DNA from 3 places in the Pseudomonas sp. G2-4 genome. Region 3 is predicted to be linked to each of the others. Evidence: predicted binding sites of a transcription regulator. Region 3 holds the regulator's gene; each other region holds the start of a gene.

Evidence for each region. The regulator sigma-54, encoded in region 3, starts transcription at its own class of promoters, with help from an activator protein. The targets are predictions, from matches to a motif close to ANTGGCATNNANNTTGCTNT.
Region 1: the regulator sigma-54 is predicted to act here: its motif matches at 3,013-3,032, upstream of QNH97_RS24180 (pilin).
Region 2: the regulator sigma-54 is predicted to act here: its motif matches at 5,152-5,171, upstream of QNH97_RS07515 (flagellar basal body rod protein FlgF).

What each region holds. Positions count from the first base shown of each region.
Region 1 is NZ_CP125957.1:5,516,648-5,526,629, reverse strand. Features, by position in the region: gene QNH97_RS24190 (type II secretion system F family protein) at 1-1,151, opposite strand, end outside; gene pilB (type IV-A pilus assembly ATPase PilB) at 1,154-2,854, opposite strand; gene QNH97_RS24180 (pilin) at 3,079-3,495, shown strand; gene QNH97_RS24175 (BON domain-containing protein) at 3,768-4,121, shown strand; gene QNH97_RS24170 (DUF2845 domain-containing protein) at 4,456-4,752, opposite strand; gene QNH97_RS24165 (DUF748 domain-containing protein) at 4,754-7,687, opposite strand; gene QNH97_RS24160 (class I SAM-dependent rRNA methyltransferase) at 7,807-8,823, opposite strand; gene acs (acetate--CoA ligase) at 9,032-9,982, opposite strand, start outside.
Region 2 is NZ_CP125957.1:1,683,235-1,693,216, reverse strand. Features, by position in the region: gene flgK (flagellar hook-associated protein FlgK) at 1-335, opposite strand, end outside; gene flgJ (flagellar assembly peptidoglycan hydrolase FlgJ) at 346-1,650, opposite strand; gene QNH97_RS07530 (flagellar basal body P-ring protein FlgI) at 1,661-2,746, opposite strand; gene flgH (flagellar basal body L-ring protein FlgH) at 2,777-3,472, opposite strand; gene flgG (flagellar basal-body rod protein FlgG) at 3,525-4,310, opposite strand; gene QNH97_RS07515 (flagellar basal body rod protein FlgF) at 4,360-5,097, opposite strand; gene QNH97_RS07510 (sigma-54-dependent transcriptional regulator) at 5,433-6,992, opposite strand; gene phhA (phenylalanine 4-monooxygenase) at 7,407-8,192, shown strand; gene QNH97_RS07500 (4a-hydroxytetrahydrobiopterin dehydratase) at 8,292-8,648, shown strand; gene QNH97_RS07495 (amino acid aminotransferase) at 8,648-9,841, shown strand.
Region 3 is NZ_CP125957.1:974,913-984,894, reverse strand. Features, by position in the region: gene QNH97_RS04215 (KdsC family phosphatase) at 1-24, shown strand, start outside; gene lptC (LPS export ABC transporter periplasmic protein LptC) at 32-601, shown strand; gene lptA (lipopolysaccharide transport periplasmic protein LptA) at 588-1,136, shown strand; gene lptB (LPS export ABC transporter ATP-binding protein) at 1,136-1,861, shown strand; gene QNH97_RS04195 (RNA polymerase factor sigma-54) at 2,026-3,519, shown strand; gene hpf (ribosome hibernation-promoting factor, HPF/YfiA family) at 3,596-3,904, shown strand; gene ptsN (PTS IIA-like nitrogen regulatory protein PtsN) at 3,917-4,381, shown strand; gene rapZ (RNase adapter RapZ) at 4,384-5,241, shown strand; gene QNH97_RS04175 (HPr family phosphocarrier protein) at 5,257-5,532, shown strand; gene QNH97_RS04170 (ZIP family metal transporter) at 5,701-6,591, opposite strand; gene QNH97_RS04165 (superoxide dismutase) at 6,620-7,231, opposite strand; gene QNH97_RS04160 (DUF2753 family protein) at 7,234-7,674, opposite strand; gene QNH97_RS04155 (class II fumarate hydratase) at 7,701-9,077, opposite strand; gene QNH97_RS04150 (FagA protein) at 9,070-9,465, opposite strand; gene pmbA (metalloprotease PmbA) at 9,786-9,982, opposite strand, start outside.

The DNA of each region.
Region 1 (9,982 bases), 2.1 Mb from region 3:
CCCAGGACCACCATGATGAAGGGTTCCATCAGGCTGGTGAGGTTGTCCACCAGATTGTCCACCTCGGCCTCATAAAAACTCGCCACCTTGTCGAGCATGTCGTCCAACGCGCCGGATTCTTCGCCGATGGCGGTCATCTGGATCGCCAGGTTGGGAAAGATGCCGGAGGCGCGCATGGAAAAATTCAACTGCATCCCGGTCGAGACATCCTGGCGAATGCGCTGCACCGCGCGCTTGAACACCACGTTGCCGGTGGCGCCCGAGACCGAATCCAGGGCCTCCACCAGCGGTACGCCGGCGGCGAATGTGGTGGACAGCGTCCGGGCGTAGCGAGCCACGGCGGACTTGTACATCAAGCTGCCTATCAGCGGCAGCTTGAGCAGCCATTTATCGCGCCAGTCGCGAAAACGCTCGGAACGCCTGAGGGCGTATTTCACACCAAAAAACGCCCCGACCAAACCGCCAAGCACTACCCACCACCATTCCTGCAAGAACTCCGACAGGCCAATGACCATCACCGTGAAGGCCGGTAGCTCTGCGCCAAACCCTGAAAAGACCGACTCGAATTGCGGCACCACCTTGACCAACAGGATGCCGGTGACCACGGCCGCGACCACCACCACGGCCGCCGGGTAGGTCATGGCTTTCTTGATCTTGGCTTTGAGCGCTTCGCTCTTTTCCTTGTAGGTCGCGACCCGGTCCAGCAACGTGTCCAGGGCACCGGCCTGTTCACCGGCGTCCACCAAGTTGCAGTACAACTCGTCGAAATACTGCGGGCACTTGCGCAACGACGCCGCGAAGCTGTTGCCGGCCGCGACTTCCTGTTTCACCTCGTCCACCAGCTTGCGCATGTTGGCGTTGTCGAAGCCCTCGCCAATGATGTCGAACGCCTGCAACAGGGGCACGCCGGCCTTGAGCATCGTCGCCATCTGGCGGGTGAACAGGGCGATGTCCAACGGCTTGATGCGCTTGCCCTTGCTGAATATCGAGGTGGACTTCTTGCGTACCTTCTCCGGGCTGATGCCCTGTTTGCGTAACTGAGCCTTGATCAGGGCTGGGCTCTGACCGGTCAGTTCGCCGCTCATTTTCGTGCCTTTGCGGTCCTTGCCTTCCCACGTGTAGACATCGGTTTTGACTGCTTTGACCGCCATGTTCAATCCTTGGTGACCCGGTTGATTTCCTCGAGGCTGGTGACGCCCTGCATCACTTTTTGCAGCCCCGAGGTGCGTAGGTCGTTGAAACCGTCTTTGCGCATCTGCAGGTCGATTTCCAGCGAGTTGCCCTCGGCCATGATCAACCGTTGCAGTTCGGGCGTGTTCTTGACCACTTCGTAGACCCCCACGCGCCCTTTGTAACCGTGGTTGCACTGTTCACAACCGACCGGCTCATAGATCGTGAATGTACCGATGCGTTCCCGGGGGAAACCTTCCTTGAGCAGGGTTTCCTCGGGAATCTCGATGGCTTTCTTGCAATGGGTGCACAGCTTGCGCGCCAGCCGCTGGGCGATGATCAGGTGCACCGCGGTGGCGATGTTGAAGCCAGGGATGCCCATGTTCTGCAGGCGGATCAGGGTTTCGGCGGCGCTGTTGGTGTGCAGCGTGGAGAGCACCAGGTGCCCGGTCTGGGCGGCCTTGATGGCGATTTCGGCGGTTTCCAGGTCGCGGATCTCGCCGACCATGATCACATCCGGGTCCTGGCGCAGGAACGAGCGCAGGGCCTGGGCAAAATCCAGCCCCTGGCGCGGGTTCACGTTGACCTGGTTGATGCCTTCCATGTTGATTTCCACTGGGTCTTCGGCGGTGGAAATATTGATGTCCACGGTGTTGAGGATGTTCAGCCCGGTGTACAGCGACACGGTCTTGCCCGAGCCGGTCGGCCCGGTCACCAGGATCAGCCCCTGTGGCTGCTTGAGGGCCGCCATGTACAGGTCTTTCTGGTCCGGTTCATAGCCCAGGGCATCGATGCCCATTTGCGCACTGGATGGGTCGAGGATCCGGATCACCACTTTTTCGCCCCAGAGCGTGGGCAGGGTGTTGACCCGGAAGTCGATGGATTTGTTTTTCGACAGGCGCATTTTCAGCCGTCCATCCTGGGGTTTGCGCCGTTCGGAAATATCGAGGCTGGCCATGACCTTGAGGCGGGCGGCGATGCGGGTGGCCAGTTGGATCGGCGGCTTGGCCACTTCCCGAAGGATGCCGTCGGTGCGCACCCGCACGCGGTAGGTTTTTTCGTAGGGCTCGAAATGCAGGTCGGAAGAGCCGCCCTTGATCGCGTCCAGCAACATCTTGTTGACGAAGCGCACCACCGGGGCGTCGTCGGTGTCCATGCCGCCGATGGACTCCTGCTTGGAATCGTCGATCGATTCGATGTCCAGGCCGTCGAGATCGACGTCGCCCATGCCTTCCAGGCCTGTACTGCTGGATTCGAAGAATTTCTCGATGGCATCGCTGAGCTTGTCGTCCTCCACCAGGATGGCTTCGGTGGTGAGGCCGGTACTGAATTGAATGTCATTGATGGCTTGGTGATTGGTCGGGTCGGAGATGCCCACGAACAACTTGTTGCCGCGCCGCCACAGCGGCAGCGCGTGATGTTGACGCAGCAGCTTTTCGCTGACCAGCCCGATGGGCTGAGAGTCCTTGTCCAGGCTGTTGAGGTCCAGCAGGGCGACGCCGAAATGCTCCGAGGCAATTTCAGCAACCCGGCGGCTCTGCACCAGTTTGTTCTGCACCAGATAGCTGATCAGGGGCATGCGATTGCGCTGGGCCTGTTGGTACGCCTGCTGCGCACTTTGCTCGGTGATCAGTTCGGCCAGCACCAGTTGCTTGGTCAAACCGCTGAGGGCGATGTCATTCATGGGGATACCGGCGGCGGACAGTTCATGACTTATAGCCTAGTCAAGCATCGACGCCAAACCAGCGGGGCAGGGTGACAAAAAACGTCAGATAGTGCGGTTGTTGGGGTAGGACGCTGGAGCTTTACTGGTTGAACCCCCTTGCCGGCAGGGCGCGCAGGGTTGGCATGTGCCGTGCAACGGCCGTTTCAGGTCATGAGATTTCGCCTCATGCATTGGAGATGTTTATGAATAAGCAGAGTGGTTTTACCCTGATCGAGCTGCTGATCGTTGTGGCGATCATTGGCATTCTGGCGACGTTTGCGTTGCCGCAATATTCCAAGTACCAGGCGCGGGCGAAGGCGACAGCCGGGTTGGGGGAAATCAGCGCATTGAAGGTGCCATACGAGGATCTGGTCAATCAGGGCACCGATCCGTCGGCGACCAACATGAACTTCCCGACGTCCAGTAACTGCACGTTTTCCGTCACAGGCTCGGCCGCCGCTGGGGGAACCATTGTGTGTACCCTTACGAAAGCCCCCAGTCAGGTAATGGGCAAGACCATTACGCTCTCTCGCTCGTCCGCAGGGTCTTGGACATGTGGTTCGAATGCCGCCCAAGATTTTCTGCCAGCGGGTTGCACCGGCTCTGGAACAGCTCCGTGATTTAGATGTGGTTATATGGCGGGATTTAAGGTCCCGCCTTATAAAATCTTCGAAATCATAAACTTAGAAATGAACACCGAACCGGCAAGTTGCATGTTGAAAATCGGCAAGTCTTGCATTTTGCATGATTACGAAAATCGCCGCTTCGCTTAACTTATTGATTTAAAACGATTTAATTAATGTTTCAAAACTGGCACAGCCTTCGCACTACTCCTGTTAACCCTGCCGGGATGCACGTCCGGCAGTTTTTGAGAAAAACAGGAGTTACTCGTATGAAGAAGTTCGCTATCACTGCCGCCGCTGCTACCGCACTGACCCTGACCATGGCTAGCGCTTTCGCCGAGACCACTCAAGCAACTCAGGCTCCAATGATGCTGGCTGCGGGCGAAGTGACAGAGGCCAAGGAAGACGTTTCCGATACCTGGATCACCACCAAGGTCAAAGCTGACCTGGTCACCGAAAAAGGCATTCCTGGCAGCGACATCAAAGTCGAAACCAACAAAGGTGTTGTGTCCCTATCTTCGATGACCAAAGTCACTGATGCACAAAAAGACACCGCTGTGGCGATCGCCAAGAAAATCAAAGGCGTCAAGGCCGTATCGGCTGACGGCCTGAAAGCCGAATAAGGCTTAAGACTTCTCGCCTGGACTGGGAGAAGGCGCGGCAAGCGGGCCTAGATATACGTTTGCCGTTGCTTTGGAGTTCATGCGAAAGGCCACACGGACGTGGCCATTACAGGCCCCCGGCATTCGTGCCGGGGGCCTGTTCTATTCTGGGGTGGATCAATCTGTGGGTCAGCGGTTGCGGATAGGCTGTAGAGTCGAGTTGCCGCCATCGCGAGCAAGCTCGCTCCCACAGGGGGGCGGCGGCGAACATTGATTTTGAGATCACCCAAAACAATGTGGGAGCGAGCTTGCTCGCGATGGCGGCAGCACATTTAACTCCTCTGTACGGACAAGCTCAGCGCCCGCGCTTGCTGGTGATCTGCACCAGCCGATTGCCTTCGAAACGCAGGTACTGATACATGCCGCTGTTGGGCCCGTAGGTCCATTCCTCCACCGGGTATTCTTCCCGGCGATTGACACTGCGTTTATAGCCCAGGTCATCCCGCGCCGCAGGCTGCCCGCACTTTTGCAACACTTCGCTCGAGCGGTCGCCGACGCTGATCAACTGGCTGCCGCAACGCAGCGTATCGGCCGCCGACGCTTGGCCGACGGCGAGCAGTAGACCCAGGCTGAGCCCATACAAACGCTTCATGTCATTCAGCATCCAGGTGCAGGGGGGTAATGACGCGACCGTCGCTTTCGGCCTGACCGAGGCTGGCGTCGATGAAGTACACGCGGTCGTCGGCCAGGCGGCCCTTGTCCACCAGGAAGTCCTTGATGCTGCTGGCCCGCTCTTGCCCCAGTTGACGCAAGAGCACGTCACTGCCGCTCCAGAACTTGATCACGCCTTCGCGCAGTTTCTCGCTACGCGCCTTTTTATCCAATTGGGTCCATTCGGCGGGTGGTTGGGTCTTGAGGCGCGTGCGATAAATGCCTTCGAGCAGCGGGGGCTTCTCATCCTCGGGCACTTCCAACAGCGAGGCCTGGGCCGGCACCTTGTCGCCCCGGCGCTGGAGCATCTTGTAGTAGTTGTATTGGTATTCACGCTCCAGGCGCTGGGCCGCGAGCAGTGGGCCGTCGCTGTTTTCAGCGGCGGTGCCTTCGATCTCCAGGCGCAACTCCGGACGCTTGCCGAGGGCCTCGGACAGTTTCAGCAGCGTGCCTTCGTTTTCCTTGCTCAGGTCGCTGGAGCCCGCTGCGAACGACACACTGCCCAGGTCCTCCGAACCGCCACCGGCCACCAGCCCGCCGATGAGTTTGAACGGGGCCTGGGCCGCTCGGACCACCAGGTTGCGCAGGGTCTGCCAGACAATCGGCATGACACTGAATTGCGGATCGTTGAGGTTACCGGTGACCGGCAATTCGATGGAAATCTTGCCCTCGGAATCCTTGAGCAGCGCGATGGCCAGTTTCAGCGGCAGGCTCACGGCGTCCGGGCTGTCGACTTTTTCCCCCAACTGCAGTTGCTCGACCACCACTTTGTTTTCCGCCTGGAGCTGGCCCTTGGTGATGCGGTAGTGCAGGTCGAGATTGAGCCGGCCCTTGCGGATGCGGTAGCCGGCAAACTTGCCGGAGTAGGGCGTCAGGGTGGTCAGCTCGACCCGTTTGAAGCTGGTAGCGATGTCGAGGCTGGCCATCGGGTCGAAGGGGTTGACCGCACCCTTGATGGTGACCGGTGCATAGCGGTCGACCTTACCCTTGACATCCACGGTCGCCGGGTTGGCTTGGCGGCTGTCGATGGTGCCGATCGCACCGTTGAGCTGTTGGACAGCCGTGGCGAAGTTGGGCGTCAGGCTGAAGTCGGCGAAGTTGGCCGAACCGTCATTGATGGCGATCCCGCCAATATGAATGCCCAGCGGTTTTTCCTGGGATGCCGGTTTAGCCGCGGTGTTTTTTGTGGCGCTGTCGGCCGGTTGCGGGATCAACAAGTCATCGACGTTGGTGGTGCGGTCGTCGTTGATCATGAAGCGCACGTAAGGCTGGAACAGGTTGACCTTGTCGATGGACAGGCTGTCCCCGTGCTGATAATTGAGGCCTTCAAGCACCAGGCGCTGCCATTTGAGGAAATCGCGGGTCTTGAGGGTATCGAGGGTGTGCAACTGATCGACCTGGGCGCGACCGGTGACCGCGAATGCCAGCGGCTCGGTGCTCTTGAGGTCTACCGCCAGCTCGCTGCCGAGCATCCCGGAACGCAGTTCCAGGCGAATGAACGGGTTGATATACGCCTGGGTCACCCGCAGGTCGATGTCCTGGGTCTTGACCTTGAGCCGGGCGCTGATCGGGTTCAGGTTGACCTCGCCGTCGGCCAGGATCTTGCCTTGCTTGCCCAGCCCGGTGTCCAGCTTGAGGGTAAAAGGCGAGCTATTGAGGGTGTCGTAGTTCTGCAGATCGAGGTTCAGCGGGCCGACGTCCAGTGCCACGGCTGGCTGTGCCTGGCGGTCAGCCAAATGCACCTGATAGTTGCGCAGTTGCACGTCCTTCAACACCACCTGCCACGGTTTGCTGGGGGCTGCGGGTTCAGGTTTCGGCGAATCGGCGGCGGCCGGAGCTGATGCCGGCTCGACCTTGGCTTGCGGCTTGGCCGGCTGGCTGGCAAAGAGTTTTTGCCAGTCCAGCTGCCCGTCCGCCTCGCGAGCGGCCCAGGTTTCCAGCTTCTGGCTGCGAATCTTGCCGACGATGACTTGCTGCTTGGCCAGGTCCACCGTGGTTTCACTGACGTCCAGGCGCTCGAGTTTTACCAGTGGACGACCATCGGGCGCCTTGATGGAGAAGGGCGCGACACTGACAGCGGCATTGCTGAGCAACAGTTCGGTGCCCTTGGCCAGGTTGAGCTTGTAGTCGGTGCTGAGGTTCAGGATGCCGTTTTCCAACACCAACGGTACCGCGTCGCGTACATAGGGCCACCAGGCTTTCATTTGGCCGCCGGTCACCTTGAGGGTGCCTTCGGAGGCGATTGGCGTGAGGCTGAAATTACCGGTCCAATCGATCTGCCCGCCTTCGGGGCCGGCGGCCACCAGGGTCATGTCGGCGTTGTCGTCGGGCAGGGTGCTGAGGTTTTTCAGCTCGAAATCGAGGGTGTCGTAGAGAAATTCGATGGGCTCGCTGGGGCGCAAATCCTGGAAATGCAGATAACCGCCGGCCAACTTGATGCGATCGACCCGCAGCGGGAACGGCTGGGCGTCAGGATTGGCGGGTTTCGGTTCGCTGGGTGGCAACTTGAACAGGCTCAACAAGTTCAACTGACCGTCCTTGGCGAACACGACTTCGGTCTTGGGCTTGTCCAGTTCGATATCGGTCAGGTGCAGGGCGCCGGACCACAGGCTGTCGAGTTGCAGGTTGGCGTATAGCCGTTCGAAGCCGACCTGTTCCTTGCCCGGTTCACCGATATTCAGGCCCCAAAGGGTGACTTCAAGGCTGAAGGGATTGAGTTCGATGCGTTGGATCTGGGCCGGCACCGTCGCATGCTCGGCCAATTGCTGATTGGCGATCCGCAAGGCGATGCCCGGCAATATCAGAAAACCCAACAGGCTGTAGAGGGCCAGTGCGGTCAACAGGGCGCCGAAAGCGCGAATCAATCCTTTGGGCATGTGCGGCTTCATCTAATGTGAATTCGGAGTGCCTTGGAGTATGGCATGCGTTTACGGTTCCGAAGCCACTGTGTTTTATGAGATTTGTCCGTTTTCTACGTCAGAATTCCGAGTCTGGCTTAGAGCTGGAGGACCAAAGTCTTGAGCGGCGGCTGCTGGTCCTGGGAGGGGAAATCGCTGCCGGGCGTCAGCACGCTCCATTCGCGTACCGGGCGGCCGGCCTTTTCGGCGCAACGCAATACCTGTTCGCGCCAGTCGTCCATGGAGACTTTTGCCAGGTTATTGCAGCAAATCAGCACGCCATCGTCGGCGGTGGTCAGCAGTGCCGGTTTGAGCAGGCTTTGGTAGTCGCGCAACAGGTCGACGGTCCCGAAAGCACTCTTGGCCCAGGCCGGCGGATCGAGCAGCACGAGGTCGTACTGGCGTTGTTCCAGGCGCACGTAGCTGGGCAGCTTCTGCCCGCGTCGCTGGCTGATGGGCAGGCCGGCCAGTTGGCGGATCGCCGGGAAGTAATCCGACTGCACGAATTCCATGGCGGGCAAATCGGGGTTGAGCAGGCCGTTTTCGCGACCCACCGCCAGGTTGCCTTCGGCGAAGTCCAGGTTGCACACCTCCCGCGCCCCTCCGGCCGCCGCGCTCAGGCCGACGCCACAGGTGTAGGCGAAGAGGTTCAACACGCTTTTGTTGCGGCTGTGTTCCTTGACCCAGCCCCGGGCGTTGCGCAGGTCGAGGAACAGCAGTGGGTCCTGCCCGGCATGGCGTCCGCGAACGCGGTAGTTCAGGCCCCATTCATGGCCGATAAGGTCTTTCAGGGCGGCTTCATCGGCTTGATAGACGGTGTCCTGGCGGTCTATGCGCGAATTGCCCCGGGCACGGTCGTTGTAGACCAGCAGGGTGTCCAGGCCCAGGCGTTCGTTGATGATGCCGTGCAGTTGCAGCAAGGCCTCGCGCTCCAGCGATTGGTGGAAGCTCTGCACCAGCAGTTGCGGGCCGTAGCGGTCGACGGTCAGGCCGGGCGCGCCTTCCTGGCTGCCGTGGAACAGGCGATAGCAATCGGTGCCTTGCTGATGCAATTGGCTGAGCAGGTCCTGACGCTGGTCGAGGGCGGCGCGCAGCGCCTGATTCAAGGAAGACATGCCGGGCGCGCCTTAGAGAAATGAGGCGCGGGAGTTTAGCAGTTATGCAAACCCGGGTTGGGGATTGCATATGTATCTGAGCCTGGCACTGACCCGTGGCGAGGGAGCTTGCTCCCGCTGGGCTGCGCAGCGGCCCCTCATTTTTGGGAGCGCTACGCACTCCAGCGGGAGCAAGCTCCCTCGCCACGGGTGAATTGCGTCGCCTGGCTCAGCGATTCAGCCGCTTGTCGATCAACCCCTCCACCACACTCGGATCGGCCAGGGTCGAGGTGTCGCCGAGGCTGTCGAGCTCGTTGCAGGCGATCTTGCGCAGGATCCGCCGCATGATCTTGCCCGAACGGGTCTTGGGCAGTGCCGGTGCCCACTGGATCAGTTCCGGTTTGGCGAAGCTGCCGATTTCCTTGCTGACGTGGGCCAGCAATTCTTTCTTCAATTCGTCGTTGGCCTCCACACCGTTCATGGGCGTGACAAAGGCATAGATGCCCTGGCCCTTGAGATCATGGGGGTAACCGACGACCGCTGCTTCGGCGATGTTGTCGTGCAACACCAAGGCACTTTCTATTTCGGCAGTGCCGATGCGGTGCCCGGAGACGTTGATCACATCGTCGATGCGCCCGGTGATCCAGTAATCGCCGTCTTCGTCGCGGCGAGCGCCGTCGCCGGTGAAGTAGTAGCCGGGGTAGGGCTTGAAGTAGGTGTCGACCATGCGTTGATGATCACCGTAGACGCTGCGAATCTGCGCCGGCCAGCTGGACTTGATCGCCAGCACGCCGCTGCCGGCACCGTGGATTTCCTTGCCGACTTCATCCAGCAGCACCGGTTGCACGCCGAACATCGGCCGGGTCGCGCAGCCGGGCTTGAGCCGTGGGGCACTCACTAGCGGGCTGAGCATGATGCCGCCGGTTTCGGTCTGCCACCAGGTATCGACAATCGGGCAGCGCTGCTCACCGACCACGTTGAAATACCATTCCCACGCCTCCGGGTTGATCGGCTCACCGACACTGCCGAGCAATCGCAGGCTTTTGCGGGACGTTTCCTGCAACGGCCCGGCGCCTTCACGCATCAATGCGCGCAAGGCGGTCGGGGCAGTGTAGAAGATGTTGACCTGATGTTTATCGATCACCTGCCAGAAGCGCGAACTGCTGGGGTAGCTGGGTAC
Region 2 (9,982 bases), 710 kb from region 3:
AACTTGGTCAGCGCGCCGTTCATGCCGGTGCCGCTGTCCGACAACAGGGAATCGAGCGGGGTGATTTGTCCCTGATAGGCCGCCGCGTCACTGTTGAGCGAGGTGGTGGTTTTCAGCTGAGCTTCAAGATAGGAGTTATACACCCGGCGCACGTCGGCCAGGGTTGTGCCGGAGCCGATGAACACGTTGCCGTATTGGTTGGAGGCCTTGGTGGTCTGCACGGTCTGCTGACGCGAATAACCGGCCGTGTCGACGTTGGCAATGTTGTTACCCGTGGTCACCAACGCGGTCTGGCTTGCTGACAGACCCGACATCCCTATATTGAGCAAACTCATGGTTCAGACCTTATAAAGTCGTGGTGGCGCCTGCCGAAGCGTAGTTTTGGTAACTCGTCATCTGCCGGGCTATGTTCGAAATCTTGTTGGCGTAGTTCGGGTCGGTGGCGTAACCGGCCTTTTGCAACTCGCGTACAAACTGTTCGGGGTTATCGGCCGACTTCAGCACATCTTGATAGCGACTGTTGCTTTGCAACAGGTTGACCAGATCATGGAAACTGTCGCGATACGAGGCGTAGGAACGGAACTCGGCCGTCTCCTTGACCATCTCGCCGTTGCGGAACTCGCTGGTGATCGCCCGCGCCGAATCACCTTTCCAGCTCTGGCTGGCCTTGATACCGAACAGGTTGTGACTGCTGGAGCCATCAGGCTGGCGCATGACCGACTTGCCCCAACCGGTTTCCAGGGCAGCCTGGGCCACCAGGTAACGTGGGTCGACACCGATGCGATCCGCGGCTTCCTTGGCCATCGGCAACATGGCGTCGACGAATTCGTCGGCATCGCGGAAGGCCTTGCGGGCCGGCGCCAGTGGCGGTTGTGCCACGGAGCGACCGTAAACCTGCATCCCCCCATTCGGCTCGGAAGCCTTGAGCGCCGCCAGCCAGTCGCCATTGGCCAGTTCGCCAGTAGCCGGCTTGGCGGCGGCAACGACGCGATCCGTCAAGACGTTCTGCGCTGGCACATCGGCATTGACCGAGGCCGAAGGCACCAGCCCGGCGAGCAGGCGGTCCGCCAGTTTCGGCGGCAAGGCCAGGCGACGCTGGTTGATCAATTCCATGTCGTTGCGATGAGTACTCTCGCCCGCCCCTTGCGGTGCGTTCACGGCCCGGGAAGCCCACAGCGGGCGCTGGCCGTTGGAGCGTGAGAGAGGCCCGTCAGGCAGCGTGCCGGCCGCTATTGGCGTAGGCACCGGCGCCTTGGCAACCTTGTCCAGCGCCTCTTGCTGCTTGGCAGCCGACAAGGTGGCCGCCTCGCCTGGCGCCAGCGGTTTATTCTTGGACATCTGGCGTAACAGCACATCGGCCAGGCCGATACCGCCGCCCTCACGAGACATCGATACGGCCAACTGCTGGTCGTACATTTCCTGGTATTGCTTGGCTTCAGGCGTATTAAGCGGATTGTCCTTGCCCATTGCTTCGGTGGCCGAACGCATGGACTTGAGCATTTCGCCGAGGAACAGCGACTCGAATTCCTGCGCCACTTTGCGCAGGTTGCTGTCGCTGTTCTTGTCGCCAACCTTGAGCTGGTTCAGGCGGTTCAGGTCCGAGTAGGACCCCGAATCCCCGCTGATCAAAGCGCCCTTGCGCATATCCACGGCTAGTTCCTCAAATCACGATCAGGTCGGCTTGCAACGCGCCGGCCTGTTTCAAGGCTTCGAGAATCGCCATCAAGTCGCCCGGCGCCGCGCCGACCTGGTTCACTGCCCGGACGATTTCATCCAGGGTAGTGCCCGGGCCGAACTTGAACATCGGCTTGGCTTCTTGCTCGGCATTGACCCGCGAACGGGGGACCACGGCGGTCTGGCCGTTGGACAAAGGTCCTGGCTGGCTGACAATCGGATCTTCGGTGATGGTCACGGTCAGGCTGCCGTGGGTCACGGCGGCCGGGGAAACCTTGACGTTCTGTCCGATCACGATGGTACCGGTACGCGAGTTGATGATGACTTTCGCCACGGCCTGGCCTGGATCGACTTCAAGGTTTTCCAGGATCGACAGATAGTCGACCCGCTGGCTTGGATCAAGCGGCGCGGTGACGCGAATCGAGCCGCCATCGAGCGCCTGGGCCACGCCTGGGCCGAGCAGGTCGTTGATCTTGTCGACGATGCGCTTGGCGGTGGTGAAGTCGGAACGGTTGAGGTTCAGCGTCAGGCTGTTGCCCTGGTTGAAACCACTCGGCACCGCACGTTCCACCGACGCACCGCCAGGGATGCGACCGGCCGACGGAACGTTGACGGTGATCTTCGAGCCGTCGCGCCCCTCGGCATCGAAACCGCCCACCACCAGGTTGCCCTGGGCGATGGCGTAGACGTTGCCGTCGATCCCCTTGAGCGGCGTCATCAGCAGTGTGCCGCCACGCAGGCTCTTGGAGTTACCGATGGAGGAAACGGTGATATCCACCTGCTGCCCGGGCTTGGCAAACGCCGGTAGATCGGCGCTGATCGACACCGCCGCGACGTTTTTCAACTGCACGTTGCCGGAACCTGCCGGCACCTTGATGCCGAACTGCGACAGCATGTTGTTGAAGGTCTGCAGGGTGAACGGGGTCTGGGTGGTCTGGTCACCGGTGCCATTGAGGCCCACGACCAGGCCGTAGCCGATCAACTGGTTGGTACGCACGCCGGAAATGCTGGCGATGTCCTTCAAACGCTCGGCTTGAGCGGTAAAGGCCAGCGACATCACCAACGCCCCCATCAACAGCTGCTTAAGATTCAACTGGGCCACCTAGAAAGGGAACTTCGGGCTGAGGAAGAAACGGTCGAACCAACCTGGCTGGCTCGCATCGGCAAACGCACCGGTGCCCGAGTAGGTGATACGTGCATCGGCCACCCGGGTCGACGAAACCGTGTTATCGGTGGCGATGTCATCGGCGCGAACCATGCCGGCGATGCGCACCAGTTCGTCACCGGTGTTGAGGGTCAGCCACTTCTCGCCCCGCACGACGATGATGCCGTTGGGCAACACATCGGCGACGGTCACGGTGATCGAACCGGTCAGGCTGTTGCTCTGGCCGGACTTGCTGTCACCCTTGCTGGCCCGGTCGGAACCGTAACCGGCGTTGAGGCTCAGGTCACCGCTGCCGATCGGGTTATTGGTAGTCAGGCTGGAACCGAACAACGACGTCAGGCCGACGCTGGTCTCGCTGGTCTTGTCGATCTGCGAGTTGGCGTTCTTGCTGGCCTGGGTCCGCTCGTTCAGGGTAATGGTGATGATGTCACCGACCCGGAAGGCCTTGCGGTCGCTGTACAGGTTCTGCTCGAAACCGGCCTGGTAGATCGAGCCATTGTTGGCGGCAGCCGGCAACGGCGTGCGCGGCAACACCGGAGCGTAGTACGGGTCATTGGGCTTGGGCGTTGGCCCGACACAGCCCGCGAGTGCGGTGATGCCACTCAGTGCCAGAACAGATACGAAGCGATTCATGACCCTACCTCTCGGTGTTGCAGGCGACCTCAGGCCGCCTCTATAGACGTGATTACAGATTCTGCGTAACGAACGAGAGCATCTGGTCGGCGGTGGAAATCACCTTGGAGTTCATCTCGTAGGCGCGCTGGGTGGTGATCATGTTGACCATCTCCTCCACGGTGCTCACGTTGGACGTTTCCAGGGTGTTCTGCAGCGTGGTGCCAAACCCGTTCAGGCCCGGCGTGCCGACTTGCGGCGCGCCACTGGCGGCGGTTTCCAGGAACAGGTTGTTGCCTGTCGCTTGCAGGCCGGCCGGGTTGATGAAGTCGGCGGTCTGCAGGTTGCCGATCACCTGGGAGGCAGGGTTGCCCGCCACCGTGATGGACACGGTGCCGTCGCGGCCCACGGTGAACGTCTGAGCATCGTTCGGGATGATGATGGCCGGCTCCAGGGCGAAACCGCTGGCATTGACGATCTGGCCGTTGGAATCGAGGTGGAACGTACCGTCACGGGTGTAGGACGTGGTGCCGTCCGGCTGCAGGATCTGGAAGAAACCGCGACCGTCGATAGCCATGTCCAGCGGCTGCTCGGTGGTTTGCAGGCTACCGGCGGTGAAGTTTTTCTGAGTGCCGACAATGCGCACACCAGTACCCACTTGCAGGCCCGACGGCAGTTCGCTGTCCTGGGTCGACTGGGCGCCTGGTTGGCGCTTGACCTGATACAGCAGGTCCTGGAACTCGGCGCGATCACGTTTGAAACCCGTGGTCGAGACGTTCGCCAAGTTGTTGGAAATGGTCGTCAGGTTGGTGTCCTGGGCGGACAGACCTGTTTTGGCAACCCATAGAGCCGGAAGCATTCGATTCTCCTCGTACGCCTGTTTTTCGGCGCAGCGCTGTAATTAATGATTAGATCTGCAAGACCCGGGCCATGGCCTCGTCGCCTTCTTTGGCGGTGTTCATCATCTTGACGTGAAGCTCGAATTGCTTGGCCAGGGCCAGCACCGAAGTCATCTCATCAACGGCATTGACGTTGCTCGCTTCCTGGAACCCGGACACCAGCTGCACGGTGCCATCGATAGGCGCCGGCTGGCCGTCCTTGGTCCGGATCGAGCCGTCCAGGCCCTTGGTCATGGTCTTGAGGTCCGGGTTGACCAGCTTGATGCGGTCGACTTCAGCCATCACGCGCGGACCTTCGCCCATGGCGCGGATGCTGATGGTGCCGTCCTGGCCGATTTCGATTTTCTGCTCCGGCGGCACCGCGATCGGCCCACCGTTGCCCATCACCGGCATGCCGTTGCCGGCACGCAGCACACCCAGGGCGTCGACGTTGAGGCTGCCGGTGCGCACGTAGCTTTCACCGCCATCGGGATTCTGCACGGCCATCCAGCCCTGCCCGCTGACCGCAACATCGAGGTCACGACCGGTCTCCACCAGTGCTCCCGGGGTGAAGTCAGTGGCGGGCCGCTCGGACATGGCAAACGCCCGCGCCGGAAAGCTGTCGCCGAACACCGGCATCGAGCGCGCCTGCTCCAGGTCTTTCTGAAAACCGTTGGTGGAGATGTTCGCCAGGTTGTTGGCATGGGCCCGCTGCGCCAGCGCGTTCTGGCTGGCGCCGGTCATTGCCACATAAAGGTACTTGTCCACTGTCGTTCCTCTGCATGCCGGACGTTTGCCGTCCACTGCTGTACTGCTGAGGCATAAGCAATTTGCAGACCAACTTTTTTCTGGCGCCCAGCACCCCGGCAAACAAAGGGCTGGAGGGTTCTGGAAGGGGTTTTTGAAATGTCTCGAAGACGAAAAACCGGCGGTGTTGTGCCGCTTACGGCAACGCTTGACCTTGGCAACGGCCACTGTCGTCATCGCGAGCAGGCTCGCTCCCACATTGGATCTCCAGTGCTCCCATGATTGTGAGCAATCGATAACCTTGTGGGAGCGAGCCTGCTCGCGATGAGGCCAGCAAAAACACAATAGTTAAATAGCTATGACTCGGTTTTACCGACCTCATACTCACGCAACTTATTGGCAATAGTCGTATGAGAAACCCCCAACCGCTTACCCAGCTGCCGGCTGCTGGGATGCTCGGAGTACAGGCGCTCCAGCACCGCTTTCTCGAAACGCCCGACAATGTCGTCCAACCCTCCCTCGAGGGAAAAATCGCCAAAGGGCTGACGCACGCCGTAGTCCGGCAGGCGAATGTGCTCGGCCTTCACCGTCCCGCCATCGCACAGGGAAACGGCCTGGAACAGCACGTTTTCCAGCTGCCGGACGTTACCCGGCCAATGGTAGTGACTGAGGCGGTCCATCGCCGCGGGGGCCAACTTGGGCAGCGGACAACCAATCTGGCGACTGGCCTGGTCGAGGAAATGCTCCACCAGCGGCGCCAGGCCATCGAGGCATTCGCGCAGGGGCGGGATGTGCAAGGAAAGGACGTTCAAGCGATGGTACAAATCCTGACGGAATTCTCCCCGGGCACAGAGTTCGGACAAATCCACCTGGGTAGCGCAGATCACCCGGACATCCAGGTAGACCTCTTCATCACTGCCGACGCGGCGGAAACACCCGTCCTGCAGGAAGCGCAGCAATTTGACTTGCAAGCGCGGGCTCATCTCCCCGACCCCGTCGAGAAACAGCGTACCGCCGGCGGTCAGTTCCAACAGGCCGAGCTTGCCTTCCGCCCGGGCCCCCTCGAAGGCGCCGGGGCCGTAGCCGAACAGCTCGGTCTCGGCCATGGACTCCGGCAGCCCGGCACAATTGAGCGCCATTAAGGGCGATTGCCCGCGCGGGCTTGCCAGGTGACAGGCACGGGCCAGCAATTCCTTGCCGGTGCCGGTCTCGCCCTCTATCAATAGCGGAGCATCCAGCGGCGCCATCCGACGGGCCTCACGGACCACCGCCGCCATCACTTTCGAACTCTGGAAAATACTGTCGAAGCCGCGCAGCTCCTGCTTACGCACGTTGTAGATGCGCTCGCCCACCCGGTCGGCGCGGTGCAATGTCAGCACCGCACCGGCCATGGCCTCGCTGTCGTCGTGCTCCGATTGCAGTGGCGCGATGTCGGCCAGGAACACATCACCCTTGACCTTGACCCGCAGCCCGTTGATCCGCGACTGGTTGGCGCGCACCAGTTCCGGCAAATCGAAATCCTCGGCATACCGGGACAGCGGAATCCCCGGCACCTCGTCCACCCGCACGCCGAGTAGCTGCGCCGCCGCCCGGTTGGCGGCGACGATGGAGCCGCCCATGTCGATGGACAGCACCGGAAACTCCAAGGCACCGAGCAACGCGTTGAGCTCCATGTGCCGACGCTCGCTGGGCATTAGCCCTACGCGCTTGACGCCAAATACCCCGGCGATGCCCTCGAATTTCGGACGCAGGGCTTGGAACTGAATGTTGATCAGGTTCGGGCAGTGCAGATAAATCGCATTGCCATGCTCGCCGCCGACCTCCCCTCGGGCGACGTTGATCCCGTACTCCACCAACAGGTTGAGAATGTCCCGCAGGATGCCGATGCGATTCTGGCAATGGACTTTGATGCGCATAAAAAGGCCCGGGTGTGGATGAGATAGAAGGCGCCATTCAAGCCCAACAACCCATCCTGTGGCGAGGGAGCTTGCTCCCGCTGGGTCGCGAAGCGGCCCTGTTTTTTGGGACTGCTGCGCAGTCCAGCGGGAGCAAGCTCCCTCGCCACGGGTTTTGTGTCGAACTTTTTGTTTAGGCACCCAAATAGTTGTAAAGATTATGTGACAGCTGTAGGGCATTTCCCAGCCGAAAATCTCGATATAGCCGAAGCATGACGCCATCCGTAACGAAAACTTTACGAAATCAGCTATTCTTGGCCTAGCAAGACTGCTTTCTCCTACTGCACGCACCCCTGCTTCGGGTTATCTCTAATGCATCGCTGGACATAAAAACAAACAGCCTTCCCCTCCGAGGGAAATCAGCAGGAGAACAGCATGAAGCAGACGCAGTACGTGGCCCGCGAGCCCGATGCGCAAGGTTTTATCCACTACCCCGCCGAAGAACACGCGGTGTGGAATACGCTGATCACCCGCCAGCTGAAAGTCATCGAAGGTCGTGCGTGCCAGGAATACCTGGACGGCATCGACAAGCTTGGCCTGCCCCACGATCGCATTCCGCAACTGGGCGAAATCAACCAGGTGCTGGGCGCGACCACGGGCTGGCAAGTCGCCCGGGTGCCGGCGCTCATCCCCTTCCAGACATTTTTTGAATTGCTCGCCAACAAGCAGTTTCCAGTCGCGACCTTTATTCGTACCCGTGAAGAACTGGATTACCTGCAAGAGCCGGACATTTTCCACGAGATCTTCGGCCACTGTCCGCTGCTGACCAACCCCTGGTTTGCCGAATTCACCCACACCTACGGCAAACTTGGCCTACAGGCCTCCAAGGAAGAACGCGTCTACCTGGCGCGCCTGTATTGGATGACCATCGAGTTCGGCCTGGTGCAAACCCCGCAAGGCCGGCGCATCTACGGCGGTGGCATCCTCTCTTCGCCGAAGGAAACCGTTTACTGCCTGTCGGACGAGCCGGAGCATCAAGCCTTCGATCCTCTGGAAGCCATGCGCACGCCGTACCGCATCGACATCCTGCAACCCGTGTACTTCGTGCTGCCTGAACTCAAGCGCCTGTTCGACCTGGCCCATGAAGACATCATGAGCATGGTCAAGCGCGGTCGGGAATTGGGCTTGCATACGCCGAAATTTCCACCAAAAGCCGCGTGAACCGCAGCTTTTGGTCTCAATTGAGTCTGTTGCACAGCGCCGCTTTGCTTTAGCGTGGGTGCATCGACGCTTTTCAAATATTCGATCCAGGAACACATGATGAACACTCTGAACCAAGCCCATTGCGAAGCCTGCCGCGCCGACGCCCCGCAAGTCAGCGACGAAGAACTGCCGGTCCTGATCAAGCAGATCCCGGACTGGAACATCGAAGTGCGCGACAGCGTGATGCAGCTGGAAAAAGTCTTCCTGTTCAAGAACTTCAAGCACGCCCTGGCATTCACCAACGCCGTCGGTGAAATCTCCGAGGCCGAAGGCCATCACCCGGGCCTGCTCACCGAATGGGGCAAGGTCACCGTGACCTGGTGGAGCCACTCCATCAAGGGCCTGCACCGCAACGATTTCATCATGGCCGCCCGCACCGATGACGTGGCCAAGACCGCCGAGGGCCGCAAGTAATGCATTTCGATGCCATCGGCCGGGTGCCCGGCGACCCGATCCTCGGCCTGATGGAGGCCTACGGGGCGGACAGTAATCCGAGCAAGTTCGACCTGGGCGTGGGCGTCTATAAAGACGCCCAGGGCCTGACACCGATTCTTCAGTCCGTGAAGCAGGCCGAGCAGCGGCTGGTGGATCGCCAGACCACCAAGACCTACATCGGCGGTCACGGCGACGCCGCGTTCGGCCAGTTGCTCAATGAACTGGTGCTGGGCGCCGACTCACCGCTGATTGGCGAAAAGCGTGCCGGCGCCACCCAGACCCCAGGCGGCACCGGGGCCCTGCGCCTGAGTGCCGACTTCATCGCCCAGTGCCTGCCGGGCCGCGGCGTCTGGCTGAGCAACCCGACCTGGCCGATCCACGAAACCATCTTTGCCGCCGCCGGCGTCAAGGCCAGCCATTATCCCTACGTGGGTGCCGACAATCGCCTGGATTTCGAGGCAATGCTGGCGACCCTGAAGCAGGCGCCGAAAGGCGATGTAGTGCTGCTGCACGCCTGCTGCCACAACCCCACCGGCTTCGACCTGTCCCATGATCAATGGCGCCAGGTGCTGGACGTGGTGCGCAGCCGGGACCTGCTGCCGCTGATCGACTTCGCCTACCAGGGCTTTGGTGATGGGCTGGAGCAGGACGCGTGGGCGGTCCGGCTGTTTGCCGATGCGCTGCCGGAAGTCTTGATCACCAGCTCCTGTTCGAAGAACTTCGGCCTGTACCGCGACCGTACCGGCGCGCTGATCGTCTGCGCCCGGGATGCCGAGAAGCTGGTGGACATCCGCAGTCAACTGGCAAACATCGCTCGTAACCTATGGTCGACACCGCCGGATCATGGCGCAGCAGTGGTGGCGACGATCCTCGGCAACCCGGAACTCAAAAGCCTGTGGGCCGACGAAGTCCAGACCATGCGCTTGCGCATCGCGCAGTTACGTAGTGGCCTGCTGGAAGCCCTTGAGCCCCACGGCTTGCGCGAACGTTTCGCCCACATTGGTTTACAACGCGGAATGTTCTCCTACACCGGCCTGACGCCGGAACAGGTCAAGCACCTGAGGGAGCGGCACAGCGTCTACATGGTGGGCACGGGCCGGGCCAACGTGGCGGGCATCGATGCCACGCGCCTGGACCTGCTGGCCGAGGCTATTGCTGACGCTTGCAAGTAACCCAAGGCCGGGCACTTTCCCCGTGGCGAGGGAGCTTGCTCCCGCTGGGCTGCGCAGCAGCCCTAAAGCAACCGACCTGACACACCTCGGTGTCTGGCGTCAGGGGTGCTTCGCACCCCAGCGGGAGCAAGCTCCCTCGCC
Region 3 (9,982 bases):
GCGGCCAACGCCGCGTACCTGTGAGCCATTTATGCTGAGCAAGAAGATTCGCACCATTGTGGTGTTCGGCTCTATCGCGGCGATCTTCGCGGCGGTGGGGTATTGGAACATCAGCCCGGAACGGTTTCTCGACCAACCCGCGGCCACGGTCGAAGAAAATATCGACTGGTACGCGACCAACACGCATACCCTGCAATACCTGCCCGATGGCAAAGTGCAGTATGAGATGACGTCCGACAAGGTCGACCATGTAAAGGCCACCGATATTACGCTGGTGACCAAGCCGGACCTGAACATGTTCCGTGGCACAGAGTTTCCGTGGCACGTGCAAAGCCTGCGCGCCGAAGTCAACTCCGGCGGCACCGAAGTGGAACTGATCGATTCGGTACGCGTGGCTCGGACCGATGAGAAAAACCGCACGACCATCATCACCAGCAGTCGCATGACCGTGTTCCCACAGCGAGAATATGCGCAGACCGAGCAACCCGTTAGAATCGACGGCGCCGGGGGTGTATCGACCGGTACCGGAATGAAAGCGTATTTGAAGGAAAGCAGGATACACCTGCTATCGAACGTAAGAGGACAGTATGAAGCTCGCTAAAACCCTCCCTATTTTGCTCAGTCTGGGCGCAGCACTGGGAAGCGCGAGCGCCTGGGCTCTTCCCAACGATCGCGACCAACCTATCCGCATCCAGGCCGACGACGCCCAACTGGACGACAAGAACGGCGTAGCCACCTACAAGGGCGATGTAATCATCACCCAGGGCACGATGAAGGTCACCGGCAACACTGTGACCATCACCCGTACCCCGGCCGGCGATATCGACGTGGTGACTTCGGTGGGCAACCTGGCCTACTTCGAACAACTCCAGACTGCGGGCGACACCAAGCCTGTGCAAGGCTACGGGGTGACCATCCAGTATCACGCGTCCCAGGACCGTGTCGTACTGATCGACCGCGCCAAGGTCGTCGACAAGGACAACAACGTTACCCAAGGCGAGAAAATCGTCTACGACACCAACAAAAAGCTGGCCAGCGCCGGTCGTGCCACGGGCAGCAAGGTCACTGAGTCCCGCCCTCGCATCGACATGGTGATCCAGCCGAAAAAGAAAACCGACGAGCAGAAGGCCCAGTAATGGCAACTCTGAAAGCTCAGCATCTGGCCAAGAGCTACAAGAGCCGTCAAGTCGTGCGTGATGTCAGCCTGTCTATCGACAGCGGCCAGATCGTCGGCCTGCTCGGCCCCAACGGCGCCGGCAAGACCACCTGTTTCTACATGATCGTCGGCCTGGTCCAGGCCGATCAGGGCCGCGTGCTGATCGACGACCTGGACGTCAGCCACCAGCCCATGCATGGCCGGGCAAAGGCCGGCATCGGCTATCTGCCACAGGAAGCATCGATCTTCCGCAAGCTGTCGGTGGCCGACAACATCATGGCCATCCTCGAAACCCGCAAGGAGCTCGACAAGGCCGGCCGCCGCCAGGAACTGGAAAGCCTCTTGCAGGAATTCCATATCAGCCATATTCGCGACAACCTGGGCATGAGCCTGTCCGGCGGCGAACGTCGTCGCGTGGAAATTGCCCGCGCCCTGGCCACCTCGCCGAAATTTATCCTGCTCGACGAACCGTTCGCCGGCGTGGACCCGATTTCGGTGGGTGACATCAAACAGATCATCCACCACCTCAAGGCCAAGGGGATCGGCGTACTGATCACCGACCACAACGTGCGTGAGACATTGGATATCTGCGAAACCGCCTACATCGTCAATGATGGCCAGTTGATTGCTGAGGGTGACTCCGCCACCATCCTGGCCAACGAGCTGGTCAAGGAAGTGTATCTGGGCCATGAGTTCCGCCTGTAAGCGCAAAGTGTCTGGTCAATCGCTCGGGTGCCGCTAATTTTATTATGGCGGTGCCCTAGGCAAACACTTCAGTTTCAGGCATATAATTTGCTTAAGTTTGGCGCTTCGGCGCCCTGTAGTGGATGGCGCATGTGCGCCGGCGAATAAGGTGTTAAGCCCCTGCCATGAAACCATCGCTAGTCTTGAGAATGGGCCAGCAGCTGACGATGACACCTCAGCTGCAACAGGCCATCCGCCTGCTCCAATTGTCGACCCTGGACCTGCAACAGGAAATCCAGGAGGCCCTGGAGTCCAATCCGATGCTCGAACGCCAGGAAGAAGGCGACGACTTCGACAACACCGATCCGCTGGCCGACAACGTCGAGCAGAAAACCAATACCGAAATCCCGGAACCCTCCTACCAGGAAGCCGCCCCGACGGTGGATAACCTTGAGGATGGTGAATGGAACGAACGCATCCCCAACGACCTGCCCGTGGACACCGCCTGGGAAGACGTCTACCAGACCAGCGCCAGCAACCTTCCGAGCAGCGATGACGACGAGTGGGACTTCACCACCCGCACCTCCGTCGGCGAGAGCCTGCAAAGCCACCTGCTGTGGCAGCTGAACCTGGCGCCGATGTCCGATACCGATCGCCTGATCGCAGTGACCTTGATCGATTGCATCAACAATCAGGGCTACCTGGACGAGACCCTCGAGGAAATCCTCGAAGCCTTCGACCCCGAGCTGGACATCGAGCTGGACGAGATCGAAGCCGTCCTGCACCGCATCCAGCAATTCGAACCGGCCGGCATCGGCGCCCGCAACCTGGGCGAATGCCTGCTGCTGCAACTGCGCCAGTTATCCGCCAAGACGCCCTGGCTGGCCGAAGCCAAGCGACTGGTCACCGACTACATCGATCTGCTGGGCGGGCGCGACTACAGCCAACTGATGCGCCGCATGAAACTCAAGGAAGATGAGCTGCGCCAGGTGATCGAACTGGTCCAAAGTCTCAACCCGCGCCCTGGCTCGCAGATCGAGTCCACCGAACCCGAATACGTGGTCCCTGACGTGATCGTGCGCAAACACAACGATCGCTGGCTGGTGGAACTCAACCAGGAGTCAGTGCCCAAGCTGCGGGTCAACGCCCAGTACGCCGGGTTCGTCAGGCGCGCCGACACCAGCGCCGACAACACTTTCATGCGCAACCAGTTGCAGGAAGCGCGCTGGTTCATCAAGAGCCTGCAAAGCCGCAACGAAACCCTGATGAAAGTCGCCACCCAGATCGTCGAGCATCAGCGTGGCTTCCTGGAGTACGGCGACGAAGCGATGAAACCGCTGGTCCTGCATGACATCGCCGAGGCGGTGGGCATGCACGAGTCGACGATTTCCCGGGTAACCACCCAGAAGTTCATGCATACCCCAAGGGGTATCTATGAATTGAAATACTTTTTCTCCAGCCACGTCAGCACCTCCGAAGGCGGCGAATGCTCGTCCACGGCCATCCGCGCGATCATCAAAAAACTGGTGGCGGCGGAAAATCAGAAAAAGCCGTTGAGTGACAGCAAGATCGCTGGTTTACTGGAGGCACAAGGCATTCAGGTGGCCCGCCGTACCGTCGCAAAATATCGCGAATCCCTTGGGATCGCACCTTCGAGCGAACGCAAGCGGTTGATGTAACAGGCCACGCCACAGCGTTCCAGTGGCAGGCATTTCTGCCTGCCGCTTTATGCACTGGCAACGAAGGAGAAGCTGTATGCAAGTCAACATCAGTGGACACCAACTGGAAGTGACCGAACCCCTGCGCACCTATATCGGCGAAAAACTCGACCGATTGGAGAGGCATTTCGACAAGATCACCAATGTGCAAGTCACGATGACCGTCGAGAAGCTGCTGCAGAAAATCGAAGCCACGCTGCATATCCCCGGCGGAGAAGTGGTCGCCAACGCGGAGCATTCAGACATGTATGCCGCGATTGACCTGCTGACCGACAAGCTGGATCGCCAACTTAAAAAGCATAAGGAAAAGACCCAGAGCCTCCTCCAGGGCGCAACCGGTCGTTAACCCCCCCAATCCATGATCCGACTAGAATCCATCCTGACCCCCGGCCGTTCCCAAGTGAACGCGCCGGGCGGCAGTAAAAAGAAAGCCCTCGAACAAATCGCCAACCTGATCCACCGCGAAGTGCCGGATCTGGAAATGCAGGACGTCTTCGAGGCCCTGGTTGCCCGTGAAAAACTCGGTTCCACCGGTTTTGGCAACGGCATCGCCATTCCTCACTGCCGCCTCAAGGGGTGTTCCGCGCCAATCAGCGCGCTGTTGCACCTTGAAGCCGCCATAGATTTCGACGCCATCGACGGCGCACCGGTCGACCTGCTGTTCGTACTGCTGGTTCCGGAAGCGGCCACCGATGCGCACCTTGAGCTGCTGCGCCAGATTGCCAGCATGCTGGACCGCAAGGAAGTGCGCGAAAAACTGCGCAGCGCACCGAGCAACGAAGCCTTGTATCAGGTTGTCGTGGACGAACAGAACGGTCATTAAACATGCGCATGATCATTGTCAGTGGCCGCTCCGGCTCCGGTAAAAGCACGGCGCTCAATGTGCTTGAGGACAGCGGCTACTATTGCATCGATAACCTTCCGGCCGGCCTGCTGCCGGAGCTGGCCGAACGCGCCCTGATCCACACTGAGCTGGCGCAACCGCTGGTGGCGGTGTCCATCGATGCACGCAACCTGCCGAGCCATCTGTCGCGCTTTCCAGAATTGCTCGAGGAAGTACGCAGCCGCCATATCCAATGCGATGTGCTGTACCTCGATGCCGATGAAGAGACACTGCTCAAGCGCTTTTCCGAAACCCGTCGACGCCATCCGCTGAGCAACGCCAGCCGCTCCCTGGCAGAGGCCATCCAGGACGAAAGCCAACTGCTGAGCCCGATTGCCGACTTGGCGGACCTGAAAGTCAACACCACGAACCTGAACCTGTATCAGCTACGCGACACCATCAAGTTGCGCCTGCTGAACCAGCCGGAGCCAGGCACCGCGTTCCTGGTGGAGTCGTTCGGTTTCAAGCGTGGCATGCCGGTGGACGCCGACCTGGTGTTCGACGTGCGCTGCCTGCCCAACCCTTATTGGAAACCGGAATTGCGAGAGCAATCCGGGCTCGACCAGCCGGTGATCGACTACCTGGCCGCCCAGCCGGATGTCGAGGACATGTACCAGGATATCTCCAGCTACCTGCTCAAATGGCTGCCCCGCTTTGCCGCGAGCAACCGTGCCTATGTCACGATTGCCATCGGCTGCACCGGTGGTCACCACCGCTCTGTCTACCTGACCGAACGCCTGGGTCAGCTTCTGCAGCAATCCCTGAAGAACGTCCAGGTTCGCCACCGCGACCTCAGCTAAAGGATTCACATCGCGATGCCTGCTCGGGAAATTGAAATCATCAACAAGCTGGGCTTGCATGCCCGTGCGTCGGCCAAGTTCGTCGGGATTGCGGGTCAATTCAAGGAAACCACCATCCGGGTCGGTCGCACGCCGGAGTCTTTGGTCGACGGTAAAAGCATCATGGCGATGATGATGCTCGCAGCCGGCAAGGGCACCAAGATCCATCTGCAAACTGAAGGTGACCAAGCGCAGGAAGCGATGGATGCCCTGGTGGACCTGATCAACAGATACTTCGACGAAGGCGAATAACCCTGTTTGGTCCGGGGACATGGCTCACACCCGTGGCGAGGGAGCTTGCTCCCGCTCGGCTGCGAAGCAGTCGTCGCTATGTCGCTATATAGCCCGCAAGCAAGAAGGTCTGCTTCGCAGACCAGCGGGAGCAAGCTCCCTCGCCACAAAAGCATTGAAGGCATTGCGTCACGCCAACGCCGTATCCATCACCATCATCAGACAAAACCCCACCAGCAATCCCAGGCTCGCCAGTTTGTCGTGGCCATTGCGGCGCGATTCGGGAATGACCTCATGAGTCACCACCAGCAACATCGCCCCGGCCGCCAGCGCCAGCCCCAGGGGCAGCAGCATCTCGGCAAGGCTGACCAACCAGGCGCACAACAGCGCGAACACTGGCTCGACCAACCCTGACGCGGCGCCAATCAGGAAGGCCTTGATCCGCGACATCCCAGCCGCGGCCAGCACCAGCGCGATCACCAGTCCTTCCGGTACATCCTGCAAGGCGATCCCCATCGCCAGGCTGTCGGCATCGGGCATGCCACCACCCGCCGACACGCCGACAGCCATCCCTTCGGGAATGTTGTGGGCCACGATGGCAAACACGAACAACCAGATCCGCGGCGCGATGACCGGACGTCCGGGCGCCTCTATCAGCCTTGCGGGGCTGGCTGACACTTTGCGGTCCACCAGATACAGCCCGAAGGCCCCTAGCAGGATGCCGAAGCTGATCAGGCCACTGGCTGCCCAAGGCGTGAGTCCCAGCTGTTCGGCCGCGGCAATGCCCGGTACGATCAGCGAAAACGCCGTGGCGGCCAGCATCACGCCGGCACCGAAGCCCAGCAACGAATCGCTCACGGCCTGGGGCATGCGCCGGATAACCAGCACCGGCACGGCCCCCAACGCCGTACCCAAGGCGCAAAGCCCACCGCCCTGCAGCGCACGCAACAGTTTCGGCTCCAGGTCGAGCCACGCCAGGCCCTGAGCCACCAGCAGTGTCATCCCGGCCAACAGCAACAGCGATCCCAAGGCGTAGCGGAACATCCGCCCGCTCCCTATCGCCAGAGTTTCAGTATCCATAGTCAGCCTTGGATTGTTTATAAGGCACTCAGGCCAGCGCAGCCTGGTAACGGCGTGCGACTTCCGGCCAATTGATCACGTTGTAGAACGCGTTGATGTATTCAGGCCGACGGTTCTGGTACAGCAGGTAATAAGCGTGCTCCCAGACGTCCAGGCCAAGAATTGGCGTATGACCGTTCATCAACGGGCTGTCCTGGTTGCCGCTGCTTTCCACCACCAGTGTCTTTTGCGGGGTCACGCTCAACCAGGCCCAACCGCTGCCGAAACGGGTCAGCGCCGCTTTGGTGAACGCCTCCTTGAACCGCTCAAGGCCGCCCAATTGCGCCTCGATCGCGGCGGCCAGGGCACCCTCGGGTTGGCCCCCGCCGTGGGGCGCCATGACTTCCCAGAACAACGAATGGTTGGCATGGCCACCGCCCTGGTTGATCACTGCGGCCTTGAGGCTTTGCGGCAATTGTTCAACGCTGGATACCAGTTTTTCGACGGGCCATTCGGCGTATTCGGTGCCGTCCACCGCAGCGTTTAGGTTGTTTATGTAGGTCTGGTGATGCTTGGTGTAGTGGATCTCCATGGTTTGCGCATCGATGTGCGGTTCCAGGGCGTCGTAGGCGTAGGGCAATGCAGGCAAGGTAAAAGCCATTTTCAATGAACTCCGTAATGAACAGGGGCGTTGCGCTGCCGGGGCGAAGCGGCATTGCAGTGCAACAAGCGCTGCGTGCGAGGGTATTCACCGTGCTCGCTGATGAAATTCAGCAGCTCGACATAGGTCTTGTGGCTCTGACGCAACGCCGCAGCGCGCAGGGCCGGTGCCATGCGCTCGTCCTGCAGGGTCTGCAACAACCGTTGGTGGATGGCGCAGAGGTACTCGACGCTCTCCTCCGGTTGATTCAGGCGCAAGTGCAGATCCGCCAGGTTGTGATGGGAGACGACGCAGGCGGCCACGGCTTCGTCGGCATCTGCCCAGCGCTCAAACAGCACTTGGGCCAGGGCCAACGCTTGCAGATAGGCTTCGCGGGCGTCCACCAGTTCACCTAGCATGAAACAGCGATTGGCCCGTTCGATCGTGCGTTTCCAATGTTCCATGGTGAATCCTCCACAGCGGTGTCGGGTTACACGCCGCCGGCGGTGAGCTTTTCCGGGTCCAGCAGGACCTCAAGCTCACTGCGCGTCAGGTCGGTGTGTTCCAGGGCGACATCGATGACCGGGCGACCTTGCTGATAGGCCTTCTTGGCAATTTCAGCGGCTTTTTGGTAACCGATGATCGGGTTCAGCGCCGTGACCAGGATCGGGTTGCGCGACAACGCTTCCTTGAGCCTGGCCTCGTTGACCTTGAAGGTCGCGATGGCCTTGTCAGCCAGCAAGCGACTGGCAGTGGACATCAGGGCGATGCTGCTCAGCAGATTCTGGGCGATGATCGGCAACATCACGTTCAATTCGAAGTTGCCCGATTGACCGGCGATGGTGATCACGGTGTCGTTGCCGATCACCTGGGCCGCGACCATCGCAGTGGCTTCAGGAATGACCGGATTGACCTTGCCGGGCATGATCGAGGAGCCCGGCTGCAGGCCTTCAAGCTCGATCTCTCCCAAGCCCGCCAGCGGACCGGAGTTCATCCAGCGCAGGTCGTTGGCGATTTTCATCAGCGACACCGCCGTGGTCTTGAGCTGTCCAGAAACCGCCACGGCGGTGTCCTGGGAGCCGATCAGCGCGAACAGATTCTTGCCCGGGGTAAATTGCACCTGGGTCAGTTGCGTCAGTTGTTGACTGAACAGCTCAGCGAACCGGGGATGGGCGTTGACCCCGGTGCCGACTGCCGTACCGCCCTGAGCCAGGGATTGCAGGCTCGGCAGCAGGTCCTGCAAATGGCCGATATTGGCCTTGAGCTGCTGCGCCCAGCCCTCGAGCACCTGGCTCAAGCGCACCGGCATGGCATCCATCAAATGAGTGCGGCCGGTCTTGATGAACGGGTGCACCTCTACGGCCTTGCGCTCGATCACCTGCACCAGGTGCAGCAGCGCCGGCAGCAGTTGCTCATGCAAGGCCAGCGCCGCACTGACGTGAATGCTGGTGGGGATGATGTCGTTGCTGCTCTGGCCGCAATTGACGTGATCGTTCGGATTGATCGTTTCCCCCAGCAGACGACTGGCCAACGTGGCGATGACTTCGTTGGCGTTCATGTTGGAACTGGTGCCAGAACCGGTCTGGAAGATATCCACCGGGAAATGGTCCATGAATTGGCCTTCGAGTAGCCCTTGGGCTGCGTCGACGATGGCCTTGCCCTGGGCTGCGCTGATTTGTTCCAGTTCGACGTTGGCCCGAGCGGCGGCGGCCTTGGCCAGGATCAAGGCACGAATGAACTGCGCCGGCATGCGCTGGCCGCTGACAGGGAAGTTATCCACAGCGCGCTGGGTCTGCGCACCGTAGAGGGCGTCCACCGGGACTTGCAGTTCGCCCATGCTGTCGCGTTCGATACGGGTATTACTCATCGGGAGATCCTTGCACCAGTTCAATAAGAGGAATCGAAGGTTCCAGGGCGCAGGTCGCCAGCGCCCAGGCATGGCTCTGCCAGCGCTTGAGGCGGCAGCGGCAAAGTGATTGGCGTTCGAGGTCGCGTAATGGGCGCCAGGCTTGGTCGAGGCAGATATTTCGCCAATGCCACGGCAGCGCGACGTCGGCGGCGGTGTCGAGCAGTAAGCGGAACGCGGTTTCGGAAATCATCCAGGGCGAAGTGGCGGTGCAGCAGGCCAGATAGCGGCCCTCGGCCAGGTAATGCTCGATCAGCCGCGGCTCGTCCGGACTCATCGCACAACGGATCTGGCGACTCATCCAGCGCCAGCTTTCAAGGTAGGGTTGCTCGTGCAGGGCAGAACTCATGACCGCGGCTCACTCGGCGAATGAGATTCATTATTAGATGATAATAAGAAGCAACACAACTGTAAGCCCGTACAAAATTCACCGTGGCGAGGGAGCTTGCTCCCGCTGGGCTGCGAAGCAGGCCCTGTTTATCGGGGCTTCATGTCTTCGCTGATGGTGATGGTGATGGTGATATTTTTGCGACTGCTGCGCAGCCGAGCGGGAGCAAGCTCCCTCGCCACAGGGTGTCCACCATGTCCCCCGGTCCAAACAGGGTTCTGCGAACATAAAAAAGGCGCGTCACCCGCTAGGATGACGCGCCTTTTTTCTGCGATTGAAGGTCAGCTACCCGCCACCGTCATCCGCTCGATCAATACCGAGCCGGTGCGGATGTTGCTGCGCAGTTCCAGGTCGTTCCCCACGGCCACGATCTGTTTGAACATATCGCGCATGTTGCCGGCGATGGTCACTTCCTGGACCGGGAACTGAATCTCACCATTTTCGACCCAGAACCCCGCCGCGCCACGGGAATAGTCCC